2 linked regions of the Syntrophotalea carbinolica DSM 2380 genome follow. The protein of the gene in region 2 interacts with the protein of the main gene of each other region in a pairwise test. Links are inferred from orthologs where the notes say so. Each region holds a gene or a part of one and is shown on either strand. Other genes may lie near its edges. The genes, in order: PCAR_RS08410 and panC.

Region 1 (11,586 bases), 380 kb from region 2 along the record:
TTTCAGCCCCATCGATGTCGGTGAACAGGTTTTCCGTACATCCATTGTCTTGCTGTTGGTCAGCTCCGTATCCTTTTTTATCTCCAGGGATTTACGCAATCCGTTTCTGATGGCGCTGCTTTTCATGTCGGGTATGCTCATCGCTTTTCAGAGTGAACAACTGGGGCTTTCCGGCGACGGTTTCATGCTTTCTCAGTCGATATTCAGCAATCTGTTGTTTTTCGTGGGAGGGTTGCTGGTTGTTTATAAGGTCCTGTTTCGGAATGGTGAGCGTCTTCTGTATCAGCCGTCGATGGATTTTCTGCTGTTTGCCATGGCGCTTTCCCTGGCGATTATCTCGCCGGAGTTGAAGCTGACCTATCGATTGCATGAGGTTATCCTCAAGGGGATGGTGCTGTTCATTTCGTTTAAGATCCTGGCGGTTCATTCGCGGCTGATGCTTCGGTGGGTGTTCTGGGGTATTCACGGCCTGCTGCTTACGTTTGTGTTGCGTGGTATGTAAGGTTTATACGGTTCTTTTCAACCCCTTAATTTCACACGACAGTTGGGGAAGAAAAAAAACGCATGGCCGAAAACTTTTTTGTTGCATTGGGTTCGGCCATTTGCTATAAGTTGTCTCGCTTCAAGCCGAAGTGGTGGAATTGGTAGACACGCTAGGTTCAGGGTCTAGTGGCCGTAGGGCCGTGGGAGTTCGAGTCTCCCCTTCGGCACCATTCAAAAGAACCCCTTGTTGATCAAGGGCTTAAACCTGGATTCACTCTGTTGGTACCAAGTCTGGTACAAGCCGAGAGGAGCCAGGTTTTTTTATGCCCCATTTCCGTATTCCCTCAAGTGCGCCGCTCATTTTTACCTCCATTTCAAGGGTTGCTGCTAAGCGTCCATTCAGAACTGTGAACCTGAAGGCTGCTTGTCCATTGATGATTCTAAGTTTACCTCCTGATCCTTCTGGTCAACCGTTGCCTGAAGGACCATATGTGCGGGATTCGAAGGGTGGGAGCTTGTGCTATCTTCTTGAGCCTGCCATATGTTCATGGTACCTTTCCAATCTTTTAAGGTCGTTGCATATCATTCCAAGGAGGCTACATGCGGCTCAGGGTCCCTACGATTTGTCTTATTTTGTTGTTGGTCGTTACGTCTTTCGCCTGGGCCGGTTTCTTTGAGGAGGGGCTTCAGGCATACGATGCCGGGGATTTTGGGAAAGCGTATAGCTTGTGGCTTTCCGCAGCCAAGCAGGGAAGTGTTGTTGCTGTATACAACATCGGTACCATGTATGATAAAGGGCAAGGCGTACCGCAAAATTCCAAACGGGCAGTGAGTTTATACCAGTTAGCTGCTGAAAAGGGGTATGTCAAAGCTCAATATAACCTTGGTGTTCGCTATAAAGAAGGCCAAGGCGTACCTCAAGATTACAACGAAGCAGTGAAGTGGCTCCGTTTAGCTGCTGAACAGGGGCATGCCAGCGGGCAATATCTTCTTGGTGCTATGTGTTGCAATGGAAAGGGCGTACTCCAAGATTACAAGGAAGCTGCGAAGTGGCTCCGGTTAGCTGCTGAACAGGGTCATGCTAGCGGGCAATATCTTCTTGGTGCTATGTATTGCAATGGAAAGGGCGTACTCCAAGATTACAAGGAAGCTGCGAAGTGGCTCCGGTTAGCTGCTGAGCAGGGGCATGCTGGCGGGCAACATATTCTTGGTACTATGTATTGCAATGGAAAAGGCGTACCTCAAGATTACAAGGAGGCTGCGAAATGGTTCCGGTTAGCTGCTGAGCAGGGGGATGCCAAAGCTCAATTGAATCTAGGGTTTTTATATATCCAAGGCTTGGGTGTTACACAAAGCAATATAGATGCTTATGCGTGGTGGGTTGTGTCCGCTGCAAACAATAATCAGAAGGCTCATGAAAACATGAAGGCTGCACAAGGTCAGTTATCACCTTCCGAAATTGAAAAGGGGCAGCGACGGGCCAAGGAAATCTGGGAGAGAATCAATAAGTAGGAAAGGTTTTGTATTCACTATCCTTTTGCTTGACGATGAGTCGGGATAGTGGTACAAACACTGGCACTAAAACTGGTACGAAAAAGTCACCTGAAAGAGCAGCCATGAGCTATCCCAGTGGTTGTTGCAAGATCTTGATTCAGGGTGAATGTAGAAAGGTCAAAATCAAGTTAACTACTTGAAAATATGACCCTTCGCTTCAAGCCGAAGTGGTGGAATTGGTAGACACGCTAGGTTCAGGGTCTAGTGGCCGTAGGGCCGTGGGAGTTCGAGTCTCCCCTTCGGCACCAAAGAAATCAAAGGGTCGGCGATTGAATCGCTGGCCCTTTTTTCTTTGGCATAGTCAACGGTAGATGGGATGGTTGTCTTGTGACGATGACTTCCAGCTTTTCTCGGTGTACCTTCACGTTAAAATGATATTGCGTGAAGTACGGTTATTGATTTCGCTGCTTTTGCTTACGATCTCGGGACATGGATGCTTACATGCCGAGGTTCCAAGGGACTCCCGAATGGATGAGCGTGAAGCTATAAAGCGTTGCCCCTTGTTTGCCGGGGTCACCGATAAAGATCTGGATGACCTGACGGGCATCGCCCGGCGGCAGAAGTATGTCAAAGGGCAGATGGTTTTTTCCGAGGGGGATGACGCCACGGGGTTCTTTATTCCTATCGAGGGCAAGGTGAAGATATTCAAATTGTCTCCGGATGGTCGTGAACGCATTTTACGTATTGCCCATCCGGGCCGGACTTTTGCCGAGGCCGCCATTTTCGACGTGGGTGTTTTCCCTGCTTATGCGCAGGCGATTGAGGATTCGGTTCTGTTGTTTTTTCCCAAACAGGCGATTCTTAATCTTCTGCATTGCAATGCGCAGCTCGCCATTAACATGATCGGTGGTATTTCGCGAATCCTGCGAGAACTCATGGATCATATGGAATCCCTGACATTCAAGGATGTGCCTTCGCGGCTAGCTCGCTATCTGCTCGATTTGTCTGAGATGAAGCAGCGGGAAGTCCGATTGCCCGTTTCCAAGACGCAATTGGCGGCCAATCTGAATACGGCGGGTGAGACATTGTCCCGCTCGTTGCGTAAGATGTCCGACGAAAATCTTATTGCGGTTAGGGGGCGGAATATTGAAATCCTGAATTTTCAGGGGCTCCTGGACCTGGCAGCCAAATACAAGGAATAGCTAGCATCCGGTAGGTGGTTTAATTACGAGCGTGCAGCATATCGCCTGATCGGCGTCTCTTTTTTACTCGGTTTTTGGGAGCTACATGGTCACGACAACAACCAATTTGATTGTGCGCTATGCGGAAACCGACGCGCAAGGCGTGGTGCATCACGCCAATTATCTGGTCTGGTTTGAAGAAGCGCGATCCGATTTTCTGCGCCAGCAGGGGTTGGCCTATAGCGACATGGAGCGCGACGGATTTTACGTGGTCGTTTCGGAGGTCGCCGCCACGTATCGGGCCCCTGCATTTTATGAAGACCGGATATGCATAGAGACGACTTTGGCAAAAGCCCGCAGTCGGCTTCTGGAGTTCACCTATCGGATTCGAAACAGCGACGCTAAATTGTTGGTTGAAGGGCGTACGCGGCATATTGTAGTGGGGGCTGACAAGAGACCTGTGTCCTTGCCTAAACCGGTATTGGAAAAACTTTTGGCTGCCCGTCCGTAAAGATTCGTTTGCCGGACAAAGCAGGTCTCGGCACGGATTGGTGGCAGGTCGAAATTGGGGCAATATTTTATTGACTTGTTCCGCACCGCTTGATATAAATTCAATCACTTCGGGCGTTTAGCTCAGCGGGAGAGCACTGCCTTCACACGGCAGGGGCCACTGGTTCAATCCCAGTAACGCCCACCATAAATTCAAGGGGTTAGATCATGTAGATCTAACCCCTTTTTTAATTTGATCAGCATATGGACTCAACAGCCCGCCTGGCAACAGGGCGGGCTGTTTTATTTACCGGAGATAAGAGATCAATAATTCCACATTTCAATCGGAGCGTGCGAATCTGACGGATTCGATTAACCTAGTGCATACTGCAGACCTCCGGGCGATAGGCCAGTAAAACGACATGCAACTCTTTTTCCAGTTTTTGCACCTTTTCGAGGTCTTCCTCGCAAAGCTGTTTAACGGTGTTGTGAGGCTCCAGGGCGAGGATGCAGGCTCCCAGTTCTTTTTCCAGATGGCGAATTCGGGTTATGGACGATTCATCAAGATTGTTCGCTATTTTGTAAGATTCAGTGGCCATGATGAACTCCTTTGCTGCGGGGGGAGAAACATACTCTGCTGCCATAATTCCAAGTTAAATGCTGGCTCTATTTTTTGTCAACCATGGTTGCCGGATATCCGTCTAAAACTAAGAGGACCTTCCGGTCAAGGCATCAGATGGCTGTTGGTTGCCGGGGAACGATGCCTTTTCGGTTTCGCAACGCGCTCAATCTATGCTGACATCAGAACCTGGGCGTGTCTACCGTTTGCCGTGTTGATAGAATAGAAGTCGAAGCGTTTAGCACAGGGGGGGGGATCTCCCTGTTTAATTGAAAACGAAAGGAGGCTATATGCGATATTTCGGAGTGTTCACCGCATTTTTTACCGTGATTTTCCTGGCAGCCGGTTCGGTCACGGTATCGGCCATGCGATGTGGGAATAGGATCGTGGGAGAGGGTGACACCAAAGCCGAGGTGCTGGTCAAATGCGGCCAACCTTTATTGCGGGAATACATTGGTGAGGATGTCGAAATGGAATACGGCTACGGTACCTACAGCAAGCGTATTGTGGAAGAGTGGACGTATAATTTCGGCCCAAGCAAGTTCATGCAGATTCTGCATTTTCGAGGGAACAAGCTTATCGAAATAAGAAACGGCGACAAGGGGTTTTAGTGGCGGTTTGTGGGCTTATTCGGCAAGTTTGCCCCGACCGCTGCCGACGCCTCGTTTCGAAGCGCGAATGAAATCGATAAGCATGCGCACATCGGGTGTCACCTCTTTTTGAGATTCCAGCTCCTGGATGCTGTCTTCGAGGCGTTTCCCGGTGCGGAAAATGGCTTTGAAAGCTCGTTTAACGGCAAGAATGCGGGAGGTGTCGAAACCGTTGCGTCGCATGCCGATCAGGTTGACGGAACGGATCCAGCTCATTTCGTCGTTGATGCAAAAAGGCGGCACATCCTTGGTGGCGCCAGAGCCGCCACGCATCATGGCCAGCTCGCCGATACGCACAAATTGGTGTACCTGGCAGTTGCCCGAGATGATGGCGCGATTGCCGACTTCGACGTGGCCGGCCAGTAGGGCGCCGTTCACCAGGATGACGTGGTCGCCAATGCGACAATTGTGGGCGATATGGCTGTTGACCATAAAAAAGTTGTTGTTGCCTATGACGGTTGAGGTGTTCTCGCGGTTGCCTCGATGGACGGTGACGCCCTCGCGAAAAATATTATGGTCCCCAATAACGGTATGGGCTTCCTCCTGGTTGTAACCGATGTCCTGCGGGGCCTGCCCGATGACGGCATAGGGGAAGATCTGGTTGCCGTTGCCTATCGTTGTCCAGCGACCGATATGCGCACCATGCATGAGGCGGGTGCCGGCTCCGATGGTGACGTTGGCGTCGATGAAGACATTGGGGCCGATCTCGACATCTTCAGCCAGGTTGACGGACGAGTCGATGATTGCGGTTGGATGGATGATGGCCATAATGGCTCCTTCGACGATAAGGTGGTTAATGAAGCGCGAGGTTTTTCAGCTGGTTCGGTGCTGCCCCGATCGCCTATATACTGCCGCAAATAGGGCTGGCATACAAGGGTTTTCGATGGGGTCAGATTCCAGAAGATGGTCGGACTTCGCAAATCTTCGGACAAACATGAGGTCGGTGAATATTCTTGCGACGATTTGATCTCTGCCGCCATGGCTTTCCCGCAAAATTTTATAATCCCTTGTAATTCCCCCCCGTTAGTCATGACAAGCTTCCCGGTCAGTGAGGTTTGCGCAGTCTCTTGCAAGGTAAAGTGCATCTGATAAGCTGAAAATGATCATGTTCGCTGCTTTGTGCAGTTTACCGTGGTGTGATAGCGAAAAATCACTAAGGGCCAGGAGTTATCGTGATGACGACAATACAGAATTTCATTGGTGGTCAATGGGTGCCCCCATCGACGGGCGAATATGGACAGAGTGTGAATCCCGCCCATGATATGGAGGTGGTAGCACGGTATCCCTTAAGTGCCAAGTCCGATGTCGATCGAGCGGTTCAGGCCGCAGTCGATGCATTTCCGGGGTGGAGGGCCATGCCCGCGCCAAGGCGTGCCGAGATTCTGTTCAGGGCGGCTGAAATTCTCTGCCGTCGCAAGGATGAGCTTGGGCAGTTGGTAACGCGTGAAATGGGGAAGGTCTTGTCTGAGGGCCTCGGCGATGTGCAGGAAGCCATCGATATGGCCTATTTTATGGCCGGTGAAGGGCGTCGCCTGCAAGGCGAGACGGTGCCTTGCGAACTTCCGAATAAAGACGCCAAGTCTTTTCGGGTTCCATGGGGCGTATTCGCTCTGATAACCCCCTGGAACTTTCCCATAGCCATCCCTTCATGGAAAATCTTCGCCAGTCTCATCTGCGGCAATACGGTCGTATTTAAACCTTCCTCCGATTCGCCTTTGTGTGCGACGCGCCTGGTGGAGGTGTTGGAAGAGGCCGGCATGCCCCCGGGGGTTGTAAATATGATCACCGGTGCCGGGGAAACAGTAGGCGAGACACTCGCCATGCATCCTGATGTTCAGGGCGTATCTTTTACCGGTTCCTGTTCCGTCGGCGAAGCGCTGGCTTGTTCCGTGGCCCAATTGCATCGGCCCATTGCCATGGAAATGGGCGGAAAAAATGCCATCCTGATTATGGACGATGCCGACCTGGATCTGGCCCTTGAAGGTGTGTTGTGGGGCGCGTTCGGAACGACAGGGCAACGATGCACCGCCGCCAGTCGCATTATCGTGCATGAAAAAGTGTACGATGAGTTCCTCGATCGTCTGGTGCGGGCCGCCAATGCCATGCGCCTGGGTGACGGACTCGAAAAAGATACCGACGTCGGCCCCTTGATCAACCGGCGGGCATTAAACAAAGTACTCAACTATATACGCATCGGTAAAGATGAGGGGGCGCGGTTGTGTTGCGGCGGCAACCAGGCCAAGCACAATGGGCTTACCGAAGGCTACTTTGTCGAACCGACGGTTTTTTCCAACGTGACGCCAAGTATGCGCATTGCTCAGGAAGAGATCTTCGGACCGGTGGTGTGCCTGATAAAATGTGACTCCTACGAACAGGGCATTGCCATCGTCAATCAAAGCCGCTTCGGTCTGTCCACGGCGATTTATACGCGCGATGTAAACATTTCCGCACGGGCAGAAGGGGACTTGGACTCCGGGTTGGTGTATATCAACGCCAGCACCATCGGCGCTGAAATTCAATTGCCTTTCGGTGGGTTTAAGCATTCGGGGTCAGGTCATCCGGAGGCTGGTGGACGTATGGGGGCACTTGATTTCTTTTCCCGCATCAAGGTGGTGTATCGCGATTTCAGCGGTAAATTGCAGAAGGCCCAGATCGACATAACCTGAAAATCCAACTATGAGCCGATATGAAGCCTATGCGCATTCTTATTTTGGGGGCGGGCGGCCGCGATTTCCATAATTTCAACCTGTTGTATCGCCACCGCAGGGATGTGGAGGTCGTGGCTTTTACCGCATCACAGATTCCGTTTCAGGTGGGACGCCTGTATCCTCCGGAGTTGGCCGGCCCTCTTTATCCCGACGGCATACCGATTCTTGCCGACGACGGCCTGGAGGCGCTGGTCGGTCGACTCAAAATCGATGCGGCGGTGTTTTCTTACAGTGACATATCCCATGTTCGGGTCATGGAAATCGCATCGCGTCTTTTGGCGGCCGGTTGCGATTTTTATTTTATCGGTGCCGACCGTACCATGCTCCAGTCCGGTTTGCCTGTTATTTCGGTGTGTGCTGTGCGCACGGGGTGCGGCAAAAGTCCTGTTACCCGATTTTTGTGTCGGGCATTGCGCCAGCAGGGTCGCAACCCGGTCGTGGTGCGCCATCCCATGGCTTACGGTCGTCTCGAACGTCGAGCGGTACAGTCGTTTCGTTCTTCGGAAGATCTCGATGCCCAAGGTTGCACCCTTGAAGAGCGCGAAGAGTATGAGCCTTTGCTGCAACTGGGAGTGCCGCTTTTTGCCGGTATCGATTACGAGGCTATCCTTAAGGTCGCAGAAAAAGCCGGGGATGTATTGATTTGGGATGGCGGTAATAACGATACGCCATTTTACCGTCCGGATCTGGAGATCGTTCTTGTCGATCCTTTACGGGCAGGAGATGAGCTGTCTTATTATCCAGGCTATATCAACGTCTTGCGCGCTCATCTTGTCATCGTCGGCAAGTTCGACGGCGTTCCTCCGGAAAAACTCGGCCTTGTTCTCCAAAATTTGCAACGGACCGTACCTGAAACTAGGGTGATACAGGGCGATCTGTCCGTATCCGCGGAGGATCCGGGGGCGGTGGCCGGCAGGCGGGTCCTGGTTATCGAGGATGGCCCTACGGTGTCTCATGGCGGGATGGCTTTCGGTGCCGGGGTGGTCGCTGCCAGGCGTTTTGGGGCTGCGGAGATTGTCGACCCCCGTCCCTTTGCAACAGGCAGCTTGAAACAGGTGTTTATGGATTATCCGAAACTGGCCTCGATCATCCCTGCCATGGGGTACAGCAAGGCCCAGCTGAACGATTTGAAAGACACTATCGATGCCGTTCCCTGCGATCTTGTTTTATCGGCGACCCCGGTTGATCTCGGCCGACTCATACCTATAGCCAAACCTCTTATTCGGGTGGGGTACGAATTCAAGGAGTTGGTTCCCGGCGCTTTGATGACCGAAGTTCTCCGAATGTTGGCCAAATTCGATAAGGCGAGGGGGGTATCATAGGGGCGCCTCACCCTTCAGCGCAAGTACGCCATAACCTGTCCTTGTTTCCCTTGTCTCGCGTTGATCTCCGTATCTTCGTTGTCGGTCCTTTTCTTTATCCGTTTTTATTGGCGCGAACTGGTTTGAGCCCATAAAGAAAATCTTGACAGATACGCGCGGCAGTGTAGGATATTTGCGGCTTGAAGATATCGTATACGGAAGGCGAAATCGCCGAGTGCCGGAAATGCTGATAAATTATCTAGATCTATCGGCTATTCATTATTTTTTCCGACTGGGATGCAATACGTTAGGGAGTATTTTTTTCTTCTTTCCTTAATTTCCAGCGGGGTGTATTTTGTTCATTCATGATGACTAGGAGGTAAAGTGCTGCTCTTTGATGACGAAAAAAACGGGATGCTCGAGATGGCCAGGATGATTTGCGCGGCAGCGCGGACGGCACCCAAGGGGCGCAGCATGGATCTTTTGACCACCGCCATCGTTGATGGGGAAGAAAAAGATCGATTGGCTGAGCGTATGCGGCATATCGGCAAAAGGGATGGGCTGGCTTTTTTTGAACGCGATGCCGGCAATGTCAGTCAGGCTCAACTTATCATTTTATTTGGCAACAAAAATCAGCCTCTGGGGTTGCCCAAGTGCGGATATTGCGGTTTCGACAGTTGTCAGGAGCTCAAGCGGGCCGGCGGCGTCTGTGCTTTTAACAGCGGCGATCTCGGTATCGCCATCGGTTCAGCCGTCAGTAGGGCCGCCGATCTGCGTATTGACAACCGCATTCTCTACACGGCGGGCAAGGCGGCTCTCGAACTCGGGTTACTGGGAGAAGACATCGCTCTGGCTTACGGTCTTCCTCTCTCGATAACCGGTAAAAATCCGTTTTTTGATAGAAAATGATTGAAGGGATGGCTGGCGAGGAGTGGTTTGATATCGTCGATGACGACGATCGGATTGTCGGTCGGGCAACCCGAGCCGACTGTCACGGCAATCCCGGCCTGATACATCGCGTTGCGCATGTTTTGGTTTTGAACCGCAAAGAGCAGATTCTTCTGCAAAAACGGTCCATGTCGAAAGATGTGCAACCGGGGCGCTGGGATACCAGTGTCGGAGGGCATCTTGATCCGGGCGAGTCTTATCTCGACGCCGCCTTGAGGGAGATGCGGGAAGAGCTGGGGATTGTCGACGTGCCTCTTCAGTTTCTCTATCATTCGCGTATCCGGAACCATTTTGAATCAGAGAATGTCGCCACATATTTGACGCGTTACAATGGTGAAATTCGTTTCGATCCTAGCGAAATTGATGCGGTTCGTTTTTTCTCCGCTGAGGACATTGTCAGCAGGCTCGGCACGGGATATTTTACGCCTAATTTCGAAGAAGAGTGGCAAATGTATAGCAAATGGTGTTAGTGTCCCTCCGTTGGCATTAAGAGCCAGGTGTCGTTGACTTTATCCTGTGGCATTTCGGTCAGGTTGTGTTTAAATAATAGTCAGCGTTTATGCCATTTTGTCTAAATATTGGGCACTGACAACGGGGTGTGGACGGTACGGGTTCCGTAAGGTTTTCATGGAACGCACGAAACTCCTTGAAAATCATATAGATAGTCTTTTTATGTTTGAAGGTAACGGTTTTGGCAGTTAATTTGCTTGTTCTTGCGAACAAGTTCGTAGAAAGACCGCTGCCAAGGATCTATGAGGAGACCGGCGCTGCTCCAGTAGCCGGCTACGGTGATAACGGGCGGCGAGGGCTGTCGAGGAACATCGTCTGCAGGAGGCCGATTGATGAGGAAAATTGAGGCAATTATCAAACCTTTTAAACTCGATGAAGTTAAAGAGGCGCTGAATGAGGTTGGTATCCAGGGTCTTACTGTCACCGAAGCCAAGGGATTCGGCAGACAGAAAGGGCATACCGAACTGTATCGCGGTGCTGAGTATGTGGTCGACTTCATCCCTAAAATTAAAATCGAAATCATCATCAACGACGATATGGTTGCCAAAGTGATCGAAACAATCAGTGATGCGGCTCGTACCGGTCGCATCGGTGACGGTAAGATCTTTGTGAGCCCTGTTGATGAAGTTGTTCGCATCCGCACGGGTGAATCAGGTGAGGACGCGCTGTAGGCCGGCCTAGTTTCCGGATCTTACGGTTATCTTTATTTCAGTCAAAGGAGTAATCGCAATGACGCCTAAAGAGGTAATGGAGTTCGTCAAGGAAAACAACATCCAGATGGTGGATTATAAATTCCTCGACTTTGTCGGTATTTGGCAGCATGTTTCGGTACCCATTTGTGAATTCAGCGAAGAGACTTTCGAAGAAGGTCTCGGTTTCGATGGCTCGTCCATTCGTGGCTGGCAGCCTATCCATAACAGCGATATGGCTATTATCCCCGATCCCAAAACTGCCAAGCTGGATCCTTTCATCAAGGTTCCGACCTTGAGCCTGATTTGCAACATTATCGATCCTATTACCAGAGAAGGTTACTCTCGCGACCCTCGCTTCATTGCCCAGAAAGCTGAAGCGTACCTCAAGTCGACTGGTATCGGCGATACTGCTTTCTTCGGTCCCGAGCCCGAATTCTTCATCTTTGACGATGTTCGTTATGCCTCCAGCTGCAACGAGTCTTTCTACAGCGTCGACTCTACTGAAGGTATC
Region 2 (11,561 bases):
GCTTCGGCACCGCGAACGCTCACCGAAACTAGCCCACTCAATTGACGTCTTTAAGCTCCGCGCAGGCGAAGGAACTCAAGACGAGGCAGCAATTAAGCTGCCAGTGCGTACGAAACGTCAGTATCGGCGTTTGTATGTATGCCAGTTTTTTAACGAGGCCAACTGGCGTCCCCGGCATGCCACCTTCGCTTCCAATCCCCGTCGAAACCGTGTCACCCCCATGATTCTTGTTGATTTTGAGTATAAAATGTCGGATCCGAAGACCCGACACGCTGAATTGCTTTTTGGAACATCTGCATTATCGCACGACTGGCAAAAAAAGCCAAGGGATATGAAGGCTTAATGCCGGTCGCGCAGGGCGCGGGCCATTTCGCGATCGGCCTCTTTGCTCTTAAGGGTTTGGCGTTTATCATGCAGTTTTTTACCGCGGGCGATACCAATTTCGATCTTGACCCGCCCTTCCTTGAAATAGAGCTTGGTCGGCACCAGGGAAAGTCCCTTTTCATCGACTTTACGCGCCAGTTTGTCGAGTTCGGCGCGATGCACCAACAGCTTGCGGGCACGGGTCGGATCCGCATTTTCGCGGTTGCCGAATTCGTAGGGGCTGATATGCAGATTGTTGACGTACAACTCTCCGCCCATGATGCGACAGAAGGCATCCTTAAGATTGGCCTTGCCCAGGCGCAGCGATTTAACCTCGGTACCGAGCAGCACCATGCCGGCTTCCAGAACCTCGTCTATGAAATAGTCGTGGTAGGCTTTTTTGTTATTTGCAATGATTTTAATACCCATGTTGTTCTTCGCTGCACTCCTCGCCGGGCAGTATTTCGATGATTTCCGGCATAAAAGTCCCGCGCGGAATGGCGCGGCTCCCTATGCGGATGATGAAAAAAGATCCCACCAAAAAGCTTAGGCCGAATATCGCCGCCAGCAGATTGGGGTCGATGCGTAACGTATAAAAGGCGCCGATAATCTCGCCCAGCACAGCGCCGCCGATCAGGGCCAGCAGCGGCACCACATAGAGCAGAAAGGACGCCAGCAGGAACTGCCCGGCGCGACTGGCCAGCCGCACCTTGTCGCCGACCACGGCACCGAGCACATTATGAGTCTCCACCAGCATGGAACGCCCGTCATCGCCGACATGACAGAGCCCCATGGCAGCACAGCCCGCACAAAAGGTGCTCTTGCGGCAAAGCACCATGGCCACATGGCATCCGCGAAGTTCGACGACGGTTCCAGTTTCCTGCATCATGGCTGAACTACCTCGCTCTGGTTCCCATGCCGGAAAACGAAAGGTTTGTTACCGACCATCCTCTGACGGGAAGCTGCTGGCCGCAGCGCCTGCGACGGGAACGCCCTTATAGCGATCGGGCGGCGACACCATGCCGCCGGAGACGATCAGCTTGAAAGCTTCTTCCACCGTCATCCCGAGTACGCAGGTGTCTTCCTCCGGCACCAGGATGTAATAGCCCGAGGTCGGATTGGGGGTGGTCGGTATAAAAACGTTGATCACCCGCCGCGCCGTGATGCGCTGCAGCTCACCCTCGCTGACACCGGTAACGAAGCCGATGGACCAGAGGCCCTTGCGCGGGTATTCGATGAGAACAACCTTGCGAAATCCCTGGCGATCGCTGCTGAGAACCGTGTCGGCCACCTGCTTGAACAGGGTATAGATCCCCTTGACCAGGGGAATGCGGTAGACCAGTTTTTCGGAAGCACGCACCAGCTTGTGCCCGAAATAGTTGGTAGCCAGCACGCCGGTAAAAATAATCAGCAGGAAAGTCAATACCACGCCGAGGCCGGGCACCGCAAATCCGAACAGCTGCTCGGGTTGCCAGCGCAGCGGCAGCATGCGCACCAGCAAGCCGTCCATCAGGCTGACAATCCATCGCACCACGACGATGGTCAGTCCTACCGGCACCAGCACCAGCAGGCCGGCGAAAAAATAGCGACGCAGTTTTTTCCGTAAAAAACGTTTCAGAACCGATACGCGAGCCATACAAGGACCCTTCTATGGGCGAATCGCATAGCACCGTATGGCGCTTGCGCCCGAAAATTTCAGCGTCTCGCCACGAATGCGTACCCGTGAAAAAGTTGCCTGATGCAAAGGAATTATAAAGAGGCCATGGAAGGATTGCAAGGTTTGCCATCGAGAAACAGCGCGTCCACCTCATCGGTACGCCCGGGACGGCACAAAAAGTCTGGGAGATCGGGCAGAGACGGCAATTGCGCAGGTCGCAATACCTGGAAATGTGCGCCGTAACCGGGTGCCAAAGCGCCCATTTCCCCGGCCAGCCCCAAAGCGCAAGCCCCGTAATAGGTCGCCATTTCCAGCAAACTGGCCGCGTCGAGATCCTCGCCGAAGCACTGTCGGGCAAAAGCCACTTCGTCCCAGACGGAAAGGCTGTCGCAGCTGGCCAGACTGTCGGTACCCAGCACCAGCGGCACCCCTGCGGCCCGATAGGCGGCCACCGGGGCTTTACCGACACCGAGCCGATGATTGGAACGGGGACAAAGCACCACGTACACCCCCGCATCGGCAAGGAGTTCAATCTCTTCGGCGGACACATGCACGCCATGCACCAGCAGATCGCCGGCTTTCAGCAAGCGATGCTGCGCCAACCAATGGACCGGCGTCAGGCCCCGGGCCGGGGGAATCCTGTCGCCCCATCCGACCTGGGGATATAAGCGTTCGGCAAAGGGACCGTCGCCATCCCTTATCAAAGAGACCTCTTCGGGAGATTCGGCGACATGCATCGACTGCATAAGGTGCCGCTGCGATGCCAGCTCGAATAATTGCTGCAGAAAATCGGCGGACACCGTATAGATGGAATGCGGTGCCAGACCGTAGATCATTTTCCCGGGGGCCGGCTGATCCAGAAGGTTGCTCAGAACGTCGAGGGTTTGCCGGTTGCGCCCGGCGTCGAGCCCCAGCGCTTCCAGAAACAGGCGCCCCCGCAGCGGCGTGCTCACATAGGCGTCTCTGGCATGGATTCGGGAAAGGATATCGCCGATGGCACCGGTACCATAGCGGATCGATCGTCGGATGCCATCGCGCAGGGATACGCCGAACTCTTCCTGCGGAACGCCCCGCAACACCCCGATAAGACGCAGCATCCAGTCGGTAAAACCGGCAATTTCCCGGTCTTGACCGAAAGCGTCCCAATAGGGAACGTGGGTCAGTTCCAGGTGAGTATGAGCGTTGGCCATGGGCGGCAGCAATATGGCTTCGCCGAAATCGACGGTTTCCCCTGCATCGCCCCAGGCTTTCAGGCTGCGATCGTTGCCGACCTCGACAATGCGTCCGTCGCGCACCAGCAACGCGCCGTTTTCCACGCACGGCCCGCTCATGGGAAGCAGATACCGGGCCCTGAAAATCATCGTTTCGGCGCTCGCCATGGCAAGCCGCTCAGATAGCGTTACGCAGGCTGCCCTGCCCGGGATTTTCGCTTTTTTGCGTGGTGGGAACGTTTTTATCGTCGACAAACACCAGCTTCGGCTCGTAAGCCGCAGCCTTGTCGGCATCGATATCGATCCAGCTGGCGATAATCACCATGTCGCCCTTGGAAACCATCCGCGCCGCGGCGCCGTTGATGCAGATCACGCCGCTACCGGGCTGTCCTTCTATGGCGTAGGTCTGAAAACGGGTGCCATAGGTGACATTCCAGATATCGACGGCTTCGTAAGGCAGGATATCGGCCTGTTTCATCAGTTCGGAGTCGATGGTGATACTACCTTCGTAGTGCAGGTCGGCGCCGGTCACAGTGGCGCGGTGAATCTTGGATTTGAGCATTTTCCGTTTCATGGATATGTCAAACCTCCTCAAGGATATAGTTATTGTCGATCAATCGCGTTTGGCCGATTCGCACTGCCATCAACAGCACCGAATTGGCATCTATCCGGTCGACACCTTCCAACGTGTCGCCGTCACAGATCTTTATATAATCGATTTGGGCGTCCGGCTCTCTGCCGATGCGTTCACGGACCAGGCCGACCAGACGCCGGGCGTGGTGCTCACCATGATGCGCCGCAACCCGGGCTTGCCGCAAAGCGTCGACCAGAGCCAGCGCCTGTTTGCGCTCTTCGGCAGACAAAAAGACGTTGCGCGAACTCATGGCCAAACCGTCCTTTTCCCGTACCGTCGGCAGCCCGACAACTTCCACGGGCAGGTTAAGGTCCGCGGCCATGCGGCGCAAGACGGCCAATTGCTGAAAATCTTTCCTCCCGAACAGGGCTATGTCGGGCTGAACGATATTGAACAACTTACAGACCACCGTGGTCACGCCGCGAAAATGTCCGGGCCGGCTTTCGCCGCACAGGGTCTTGGTCAGCCCCTCGACATGCACGTATGTCTTGTAACCGTTGGGATACATGGTTGCAGGCGTCGGATGGAACAGGATATCGACACCGACCTCGCGGACCAGCTCGGCATCGCGCTCCAGATCCCTCGGGTAGGACGCAAGGTCCTCCTTGGGACCGAACTGGGTAGGATTGACAAAAATGGAGGCGACCAGCAGATCGCCGCGCTTGCGCCCTTCGCGCATCAGGGACAGATGCCCCTCATGCAGATACCCCATGGTCGGAACGAAGGCGATACGCTGACCGGCTTGCCGCGCCTGGAGACAGCGGCTCTGGACTGTGGCAATATCGTTGATGATGTCCATATGGATTTGAAACAACCTCGTATCAGGAAAAACTGTGCTCGGGTCCGGGGAAAACACCTTGTTTCACGTCGCCGATATATTCCTTGACCCCCTGGCGTATGATGGACGCCACATCGGCATATCGTTTAACGAAGCGAGGAGAATATTTTTCGCACAGACCGAGAATATCGTGAATCACCAGCACCTGGCCGTCACAATCGACGCCGGCACCGATGCCGATGGTGGGAATGTCGAGGGCCTCCGTAATCTGACCGGCCAGCCCCGCCGGAATACCTTCGAGGACGACGGCAAAAGCGCCGGCCTCCTGCACCGCCCGGGCATCGCGCATCAACTGGCGGGCCTGCTGATCATGCTTGCCCTGCACCTTGTAGCCGCCCATACGATGGATGGACTGGGGAGTCAAACCGATATGACCGACCACCGGAATGTCCATATCCACGAGAGTCCGGATGACTTCGGCAACAGGTTCTCCGCCTTCGAGCTTGACCGCCTGGGCGCAACCCTCTTTGACCAGACGACCGGCATTGAGACGGGCTTCGCGCAAATCGACCTGGTAGGACAAAAACGGCATGTCGGCCACCAGAAACGCCTGGCCCAGCCCCCGCGCCACGGCGCGGCAATGATAAATCATTTCGTCCATGGTTACAGGCAAGGTATGGTCGTAACCGGCAACCACCGGACCGACGGAATCGCCGACCAGCACCATATCGATGCCTTCCAGGTCCATCAACCGTGCAAAGGGATAATCGTAAGCCGTCAGCATGGCGATTTTTTCGCCCTCGGCTTTCATGCGTTGAATATCGAGTACCGTTTTACGCTTTTGCATGCGCGCTCTCCGTAACGCGCCCGGATTGAAAATACACGGCAAAAAAAAAGCCCCCCGGACGCCGTCCGAAAGAGCTGTGCCTGTACGGTAGAAGCGGTATGCCTCCCCCTCTGGTGCAACTGCCTTCCGTCCCGGTCCGATGGATCCAGGCGGTATAAGTCTTGGCTGAACGAGGCGGCGATCTTTTGGCTCCGGCTCATGTTCCGGGCCTGCGCCTGCCTGTTTCAGGTGGCCATCTATAGCATAGTCCCGGGAGGCTGTCCAGATTTTTCCCTGTCGCCGCTCGCGAGCAACGACTCCAGAGTCCCCACCAGAACCACAAATGGATGATACCCCAAAGGCGAACTGCCACGCAAGCGGTCCTGTTGTTCGCGCAGCACCCGCATACGCGACCCCCGCCGCGCTAAAAAGCGCTGGCAGTCCCCCGTGGTTTCCCGCCACACGGCAAGGGCCACATCGAACCCCAGAGAACCGAACTTGCTGTGCAACGCCTGCCAGGCCAGCCTGTCCCATCGCTCCAGCGCCTGCACCCTGCCAAGCTGCTCGACAATTTCGTACCAGCCGAGGCGCTGTTTGGTATCCGCCAGCAGCCGGGCCATGGTCAAAAGGTCTTTACCGGTCAATAGCGCCAGATTCGCTACCGGCAAAAAATCTTCCAGATAATGCAATGCGGCACATTTTGCCGCCAGATTTTTTTCGCAACCACCTGCGACCAGCTGGCGCTCCGCTTCGGCCCGGGATTGCAGACTTTGCTCCGGTTGAATTTCATCGAGAATCCGAAGATAACTGGCGATATCTTTGCGGAAGGCTTCCACCACGGAAGTCCGCAGTTCGATCGTCAGATTGCGCACAAGCGCCCATCGGCACATCTCCTCCAGGGTCTTCTCAAGGCGCAGCAGCCATTGCAACTGTTGCGTAGCGGGCCACGGGTTATCTTTGCCGGCCACCGCATCCCGGATTCGCGCCCCCCCAAGGGCTTCATCGAACAACAGATACAGGCCGACCACCCTGGTAAGCTCCGCCCCGGTCTGCCGACAGAGCCGGCCGCACATGGCGCTACCCGCCTGGTTGATGACCCGGTTGGTCATAACGGTGGCGGCGATCTCCCGCGCCAAAGGATGCGCCGGCAGGGCCTCCCCGAATCTCTGCACCAGCCGGGAGGGGAAATATTCCCGCAGGCAACGTTGCCCGAAAGCCGTCTCGGGCAAATCCCCCTGCAACACCGCGTGGTACATCTGCATCTTGCTGTAGGCCATCAAAACGGCCAGTTCCGGCCGGGCAAGGACAGGTTCGGAGCGCGCCATGGTTTGCTTGAGGGTCGGCAGATAGTGCGCTTCCGGATCGAGGATACCCGCGTTGGCCAGGGTTTCCATCTGGGCGAAAAAGGATTCCAGCCGGTCCCCGCATCGGGCCTGATCCAGGCTGAGGCACAGTCCTTGCCTGCCGCAATCGTCCAGCACCGCCTGACAGACCTCTTCGGATACGGCTTCCAGCATCCGGTCGCGTTCGTCCCGGCTGGCCAATTGACCGCTTTCGAGAAGCTGGCGCATGAAAATCTTGAGGTTGACCTCGCGATCCGAACAGGCCACGCCACCGGCATTGTCTACGGCATCCGTATTAATGCGGCCACCGCCCAGTCCGTAGGCGACACGGGCCCGCTGGGTAAAGCCCAGGTTGCCACCCTCGCTCACCACTTTCACCCGCAGGTCCCGGGCGTCGATCCGCACATCGTCGTTGGCATGATCCCCCACCTCCTGATGGGTCTCTCCATCGGCCTTGATGTAGGTTCCGATGCCGCCGTTCCACAACAGATCGGCCGGCGCAGCCAGAATCATCCGTATCAGGCCGGGGCCGTCCGTCGATCGCTGGCGAGTTCCGAGCCAACGCCGCACCGGCGCCGAGAGCGGAATATCCTTGCTGTTCCTCGGGTAGACGCCCCCGCCGGCCGACATGGCTTGCGGATCGTAGTCGGCCCAGCTGGAGCGCGGCAGGGCGAACAGCCGCTGTCTCTCCCGAAACGCACGGGCGGGATCGGGATCGGGATCGAGAAAAATATGCCGATGATCGAAGGCTGCCAGCAGGCGCACGGTGTCGGACTGCAGCAAACCGTTGCCGAAAACATCGCCACTCATATCGCCGATACCGATGACGGTCAGGGACCGGTCGGTACTATCCGCATCCAGCTCGCTGAAATGTCTGCGAACGCTGACCCAGGCGCCGCGGGCTGTAATACCCAGCTTTTTGTGGTCATAGCCATGCGAGCCGCCACTGGCGAAAGCATCGCCGAGCCAGAAATCATACTCGGCGGAGATGTGGTTGGCCCGGTCGGAAAAATGCGCAGTCCCCTTGTCGGCGGCGACCACCAGATACGAATCGTGGTCGTCGTAAGCCACCAACTGGGGATGGCGCCGCGCCGCGCCGCCCTTGAGGTTATCCGTCACATCGAGCATGCCGCGAATAAAATCCTCATAGGCCTGCGCCACCTGTTTCTGAACCTTTTCCCGGTGTTCGGACAGGTGCTTGACAATGAACCCGCCCTTGGAACCCACCGGAACGATCAAGGCATTTTTGATCATCTGGGTGTTCATGAGGCCCAACACCTCGTCGCGCATCCCTTCATGGCGATCGCACCAGCGAATGCCGCCCCTGGCCACCTTGCCGCCACGTAAATGGATCCCCATCATCAGGGGAGAATGGACGAATATTTCATAAAGCGGGCGCGGCGCCGACAAGTCGATAATCCCCATGGACGCGATCTTGAAGGATAAGGGATAGCAGGGACGTTCTTCGCACAGGAAAAAATTGGTCCGCACCGTGGCGTCGATCAAGTTGAACAGCATCCGCAGAATCGTATCCTGACGTAAATCTTTCACCTCGGACAGAGCTGACACCATGGACTGTCGCAACGCCGGCAACTGCCCTGCTTCCTTTTGCCGCAACGCCTGCACTTCACCGGGACCCCGGAACCTGGCCTCGAAATAGCTGTACAGCAGGCGCGCTGTCGCAACATGGGTCACCAGGGCCCGACCGACGTCTCCCCGGCTGAAAGGATGTCCCAACTGCAGCAGGTAATCGCGATAAGCCCTCAGTACGTGAATCTGCCGCCAGCTCATGCCGCCGATCGTCACCAACCGGTTGAGAATATCGCTTTCGGCGTAACCGTCACGCAGGGCCTGCAGGGCATCGAGCAGCAGGTCGTGGATGGATGCGGCACCATCGTGGCAAGGCGGCAGTCGCACGGCGATACTGTGTATGAAATAACGCTGCTGATCCCGGTCGATCTGGAAATCGACATTGGTCTCCACCTCGAGACCGAGATCTTCCAGCACCGGCATGATTTCGCCCAAAGGTAAAGCCCGCATACCGTAGTATTGCAGCAGGTGCTGTCCGCCAGGCCCCGGCAGGGGCCCCCACAGGGCAAAATGCTCACGTTTTCGAGCAAGCAGCGTATCCAGAGCTTTGATGTCACGTACCGCAAACCGCGGATGTACAAGAGCGCGATATTCGCGGGAAAAAAGCGGAACGAAGCGGGACGTCAGACGGGCCCCCTCGACAGGGCCATGTAGTTTTTCCAACAGCAGTCCGCATTTTTCCTCCCAGGATCTGCCGATGCGGGTCAGAGCGCGTTCAAGCCTGCTACCGTCGAACTGTTCATGCCCGGTGACCAGGGGACAGCGTACCTGCAGGGTAACCGTATCCGCACCCCCCTGCCCCATGCGAAGGGACAACTGGTCGGTCCGCAGATAGCGCTGCATGTAGATTTCCATGCGATGCAGATTATCGGCGGAATAAAAACGTCTCGGCAGCATAATGACCAGTGTCAACCAACCGGCGGCAAGCCCCGGCACAGCCACTACCTTGACCGTGCCGTCACGATAAAGCTGCGTCAGGGCCCGCACGATACGTGTTAATTCGACACGTTGGATCAAAAAAAGCTCGATGGTGGGGAAACCATCGAGAATCTCCATGGTTTTGCGCCAGTCGTGACAGTGAGGACGAATCCCCAGGGATTGCAAAACCTGTTGAATCCGACGCCGCAAAGGGGGCAAGCCCATATTGCCCTGCATCCGCCCCTGAGGGGTCGGCATGCCGGCAAAAACATGTTCACGGCACAATTCCGGATCGACATTTTCCCGCAGGGCCAGAAACAACAGTGGCTCCTCGGGTCTTACCGGGCTCGGCTGTTCTCCGGGAACCACGGTGACGGTCTCATGACGTAACATGCGCTGTCGAAACGGCATCGGCATTTCGCACAAGCACTGCCCCGTCTCCGGAAAAACCTCCCAGTCTCCGGGAATAAACCCCACCGTTGCATCATGTTGCTGGTAAAGCACCAGTTCGCCGTCTCCACGCAGGCGGATATCGAGACAACGGTACGCTACCGGTTCGAAATTACCCGCCTGCAACCATCGCCAGAAAGCGCCGTAACCGTCGGCGGCAGCAAAATCCTGCAAACTCTCCAGGCGCTGCTTGAGTGCCGGCTGGTCCTCGGCCAACCGCGTCATGCCCTGGACGAGTCGACGCACATCATCCACCAGCTCGGGAGACTCTTCCGGCAGGAAACTCTGCAACTCGAAAACCATCAACGACAACCGGGAGACCTTCCTGTCCCCCCGCACCAGCCGAACCTTGCCCTCTGCCATGCGCACATTGAGCAGCGGATGTGACACCACCCGGAACCGCAAGACCCTCTGCTTGATGAATCCGACCACCGCATCGAAGAGATAGGGCACATCGACAACACAGGCAACCAACCAATAACGGCCGGGTTTTGCCAGGGGATGCAGCGCAACCGCCTCTTCTTGGACACAACTTTTAAGCATCTCGAGCATCTGTTCCAGAAGCCCGGCCAGCGCCTGCTCCCCCAACTCGGCAATAGCGGCCGGCGCCGCGCGCTCCGTCAAACGTTGCGCCAACAGCGTCAGGGACTGTAACCGGCGGCCGGCATGCCGCTGAGCCAGAATCCGGAGAGCCCGCTCCGCCGTGCCATGAAGAACCTCAATAGGTTGCGATGCCGATTCCGTCGTTGTCATCAAACCTCTCCCGAAGAGCTTACCCTTTAAATATTCATTGTCTTATCAAGAGGCTATATCATATAAACAAGGATACAAGAAAATTTGAAACATACGTCAGCCGCCGACCGGCTCGACGCTTATAAAGGATGGGGCCTACGCAAGAACTTACCGTAAACAACATTTAATATCATATCGTGTGCAGAAATGTTTCACTTAACCGCGGCTTTGGCCTATAATACCGGGAAATGATCAGACTTAAACGCGCATGGCCGTCACTTGTTACTTTTTTAACCACCATGCATCTATTGGGGAAGATGCGTGGACGGAAACGGCGATGTGCCTGAACAAGGGGGCTGGAGGAGACTGTCCGCACCGGATCGAGGAGACCTAATCTTATGAAAAAACAAATCGTCATCTGCATGGGCAGTTCCTGTTTCAGCCGTGGCAATGACCGCAACCTTGAAATCATCGAGGAGTTCATCGCCCGTCACCAATTGGACGCTGAGGTCGATCTGCGCGGCAGTCGTTGCGAGGGTCGCTGCGACCAGGGCCCGGTCTTCAAGATCGATGACAAGATTTTTTCCCATGCAAATCAGAGCGACATTGTTGAGATCCTGAAAGAGAACCTTTTCGCAAACGATTGATGCAAGACCCGGATCCTCATCCATGCACCGTTAACGTTCATACGGCAAAGTTCATCTCACTATTCATCGACACGACCAACACAAGGGGTATCATCTGTCATGAATCCGCACCAGCCTGCTCAACCCCCCATCTATACCCGGGAAACTGAATGCCAGGACTGCTCCAAATGCGTGCGCTACTGTCCCGTCAAGGCGATCAAGGTCGCTGACGGGCAAGCCCGCATCGTGCCTGAAAAATGCGTGGCCTGCGGCACCTGCGTAAGGGTATGTCCCGCCAACGCCAAGCGCGTTCGGGACGACCTCGATCCGACCAAACGGATGTTGCTTTCCAGCGATCGAGTTTATGTGTCTCTCGCCCCATCCTACGTCAGCGAGTTCCCGGACATCCCCTCGACCCAGATCATTGCGGCCC

What was found.
Region 1: the proteins of panC (region 2) and PCAR_RS08410 interact in binary tests that used the Escherichia coli proteins (3 or more experiments, as listed by UniProt). The link is inferred for Syntrophotalea carbinolica DSM 2380 from one-to-one orthologs.

Annotation. Positions count from the first base shown.
Region 1 is NC_007498.2:1,744,256-1,755,841, forward strand. Bases 8,655-11,586 are described here. They hold PCAR_RS08410 (NUDIX hydrolase), read left to right. Parts: upstream 8,655-9,830; coding sequence 9,831-10,343; downstream 10,344-11,586. Other genes in these bases: PCAR_RS08400 (GTPase), read left to right, coding at 8,655-8,946; PCAR_RS08405 (ferredoxin domain-containing protein), read left to right, coding at 9,310-9,834; PCAR_RS08415 (P-II family nitrogen regulator), read left to right, coding at 10,716-11,054; glnA (type I glutamate--ammonia ligase), read left to right, coding at 11,113-11,586. Outside these bases: PCAR_RS17805 (MraY family glycosyltransferase), read left to right, coding at 1-502; PCAR_RS08355 (tetratricopeptide repeat protein), read left to right, coding at 1,084-1,995; PCAR_RS08365 (Crp/Fnr family transcriptional regulator), read left to right, coding at 2,505-3,179; PCAR_RS08370 (acyl-CoA thioesterase), read left to right, coding at 3,265-3,669; PCAR_RS08380 (hypothetical protein), read right to left, coding at 4,025-4,246; PCAR_RS08385 (DUF2845 domain-containing protein), read left to right, coding at 4,557-4,877; lpxA (acyl-ACP--UDP-N-acetylglucosamine O-acyltransferase), read right to left, coding at 4,893-5,684; PCAR_RS08395 (aldehyde dehydrogenase family protein), read left to right, coding at 6,092-7,582; more of PCAR_RS08400, read left to right, coding at 7,603-8,654.
Region 2 is NC_007498.2:2,135,149-2,146,709, forward strand. What follows is about bases 2,739-5,645. They hold panC (pantoate--beta-alanine ligase), read right to left. Parts: upstream 4,665-5,645; coding sequence 3,813-4,664; downstream 2,739-3,812. Other genes in these bases: PCAR_RS10130 (amidohydrolase family protein), read right to left, coding at 2,739-3,399; panD (aspartate 1-decarboxylase), read right to left, coding at 3,410-3,805; panB (3-methyl-2-oxobutanoate hydroxymethyltransferase), read right to left, coding at 4,687-5,490. Outside these bases: SsrA-binding protein SmpB, read right to left, coding at 340-792; PCAR_RS10120 (SoxR reducing system RseC family protein), read right to left, coding at 782-1,252; PCAR_RS10125 (DUF502 domain-containing protein), read right to left, coding at 1,301-1,999; more of PCAR_RS10130, read right to left, coding at 2,113-2,738; PCAR_RS17875 (NAD-glutamate dehydrogenase domain-containing protein), read right to left, coding at 5,727-10,523; PCAR_RS10155 ((2Fe-2S) ferredoxin domain-containing protein), read left to right, coding at 10,901-11,149; PCAR_RS10160 ([Fe-Fe] hydrogenase large subunit C-terminal domain-containing protein), read left to right, coding at 11,249-11,561. UniProt on the Escherichia coli protein: Catalyzes the condensation of pantoate with beta-alanine in an ATP-dependent reaction via a pantoyl-adenylate intermediate.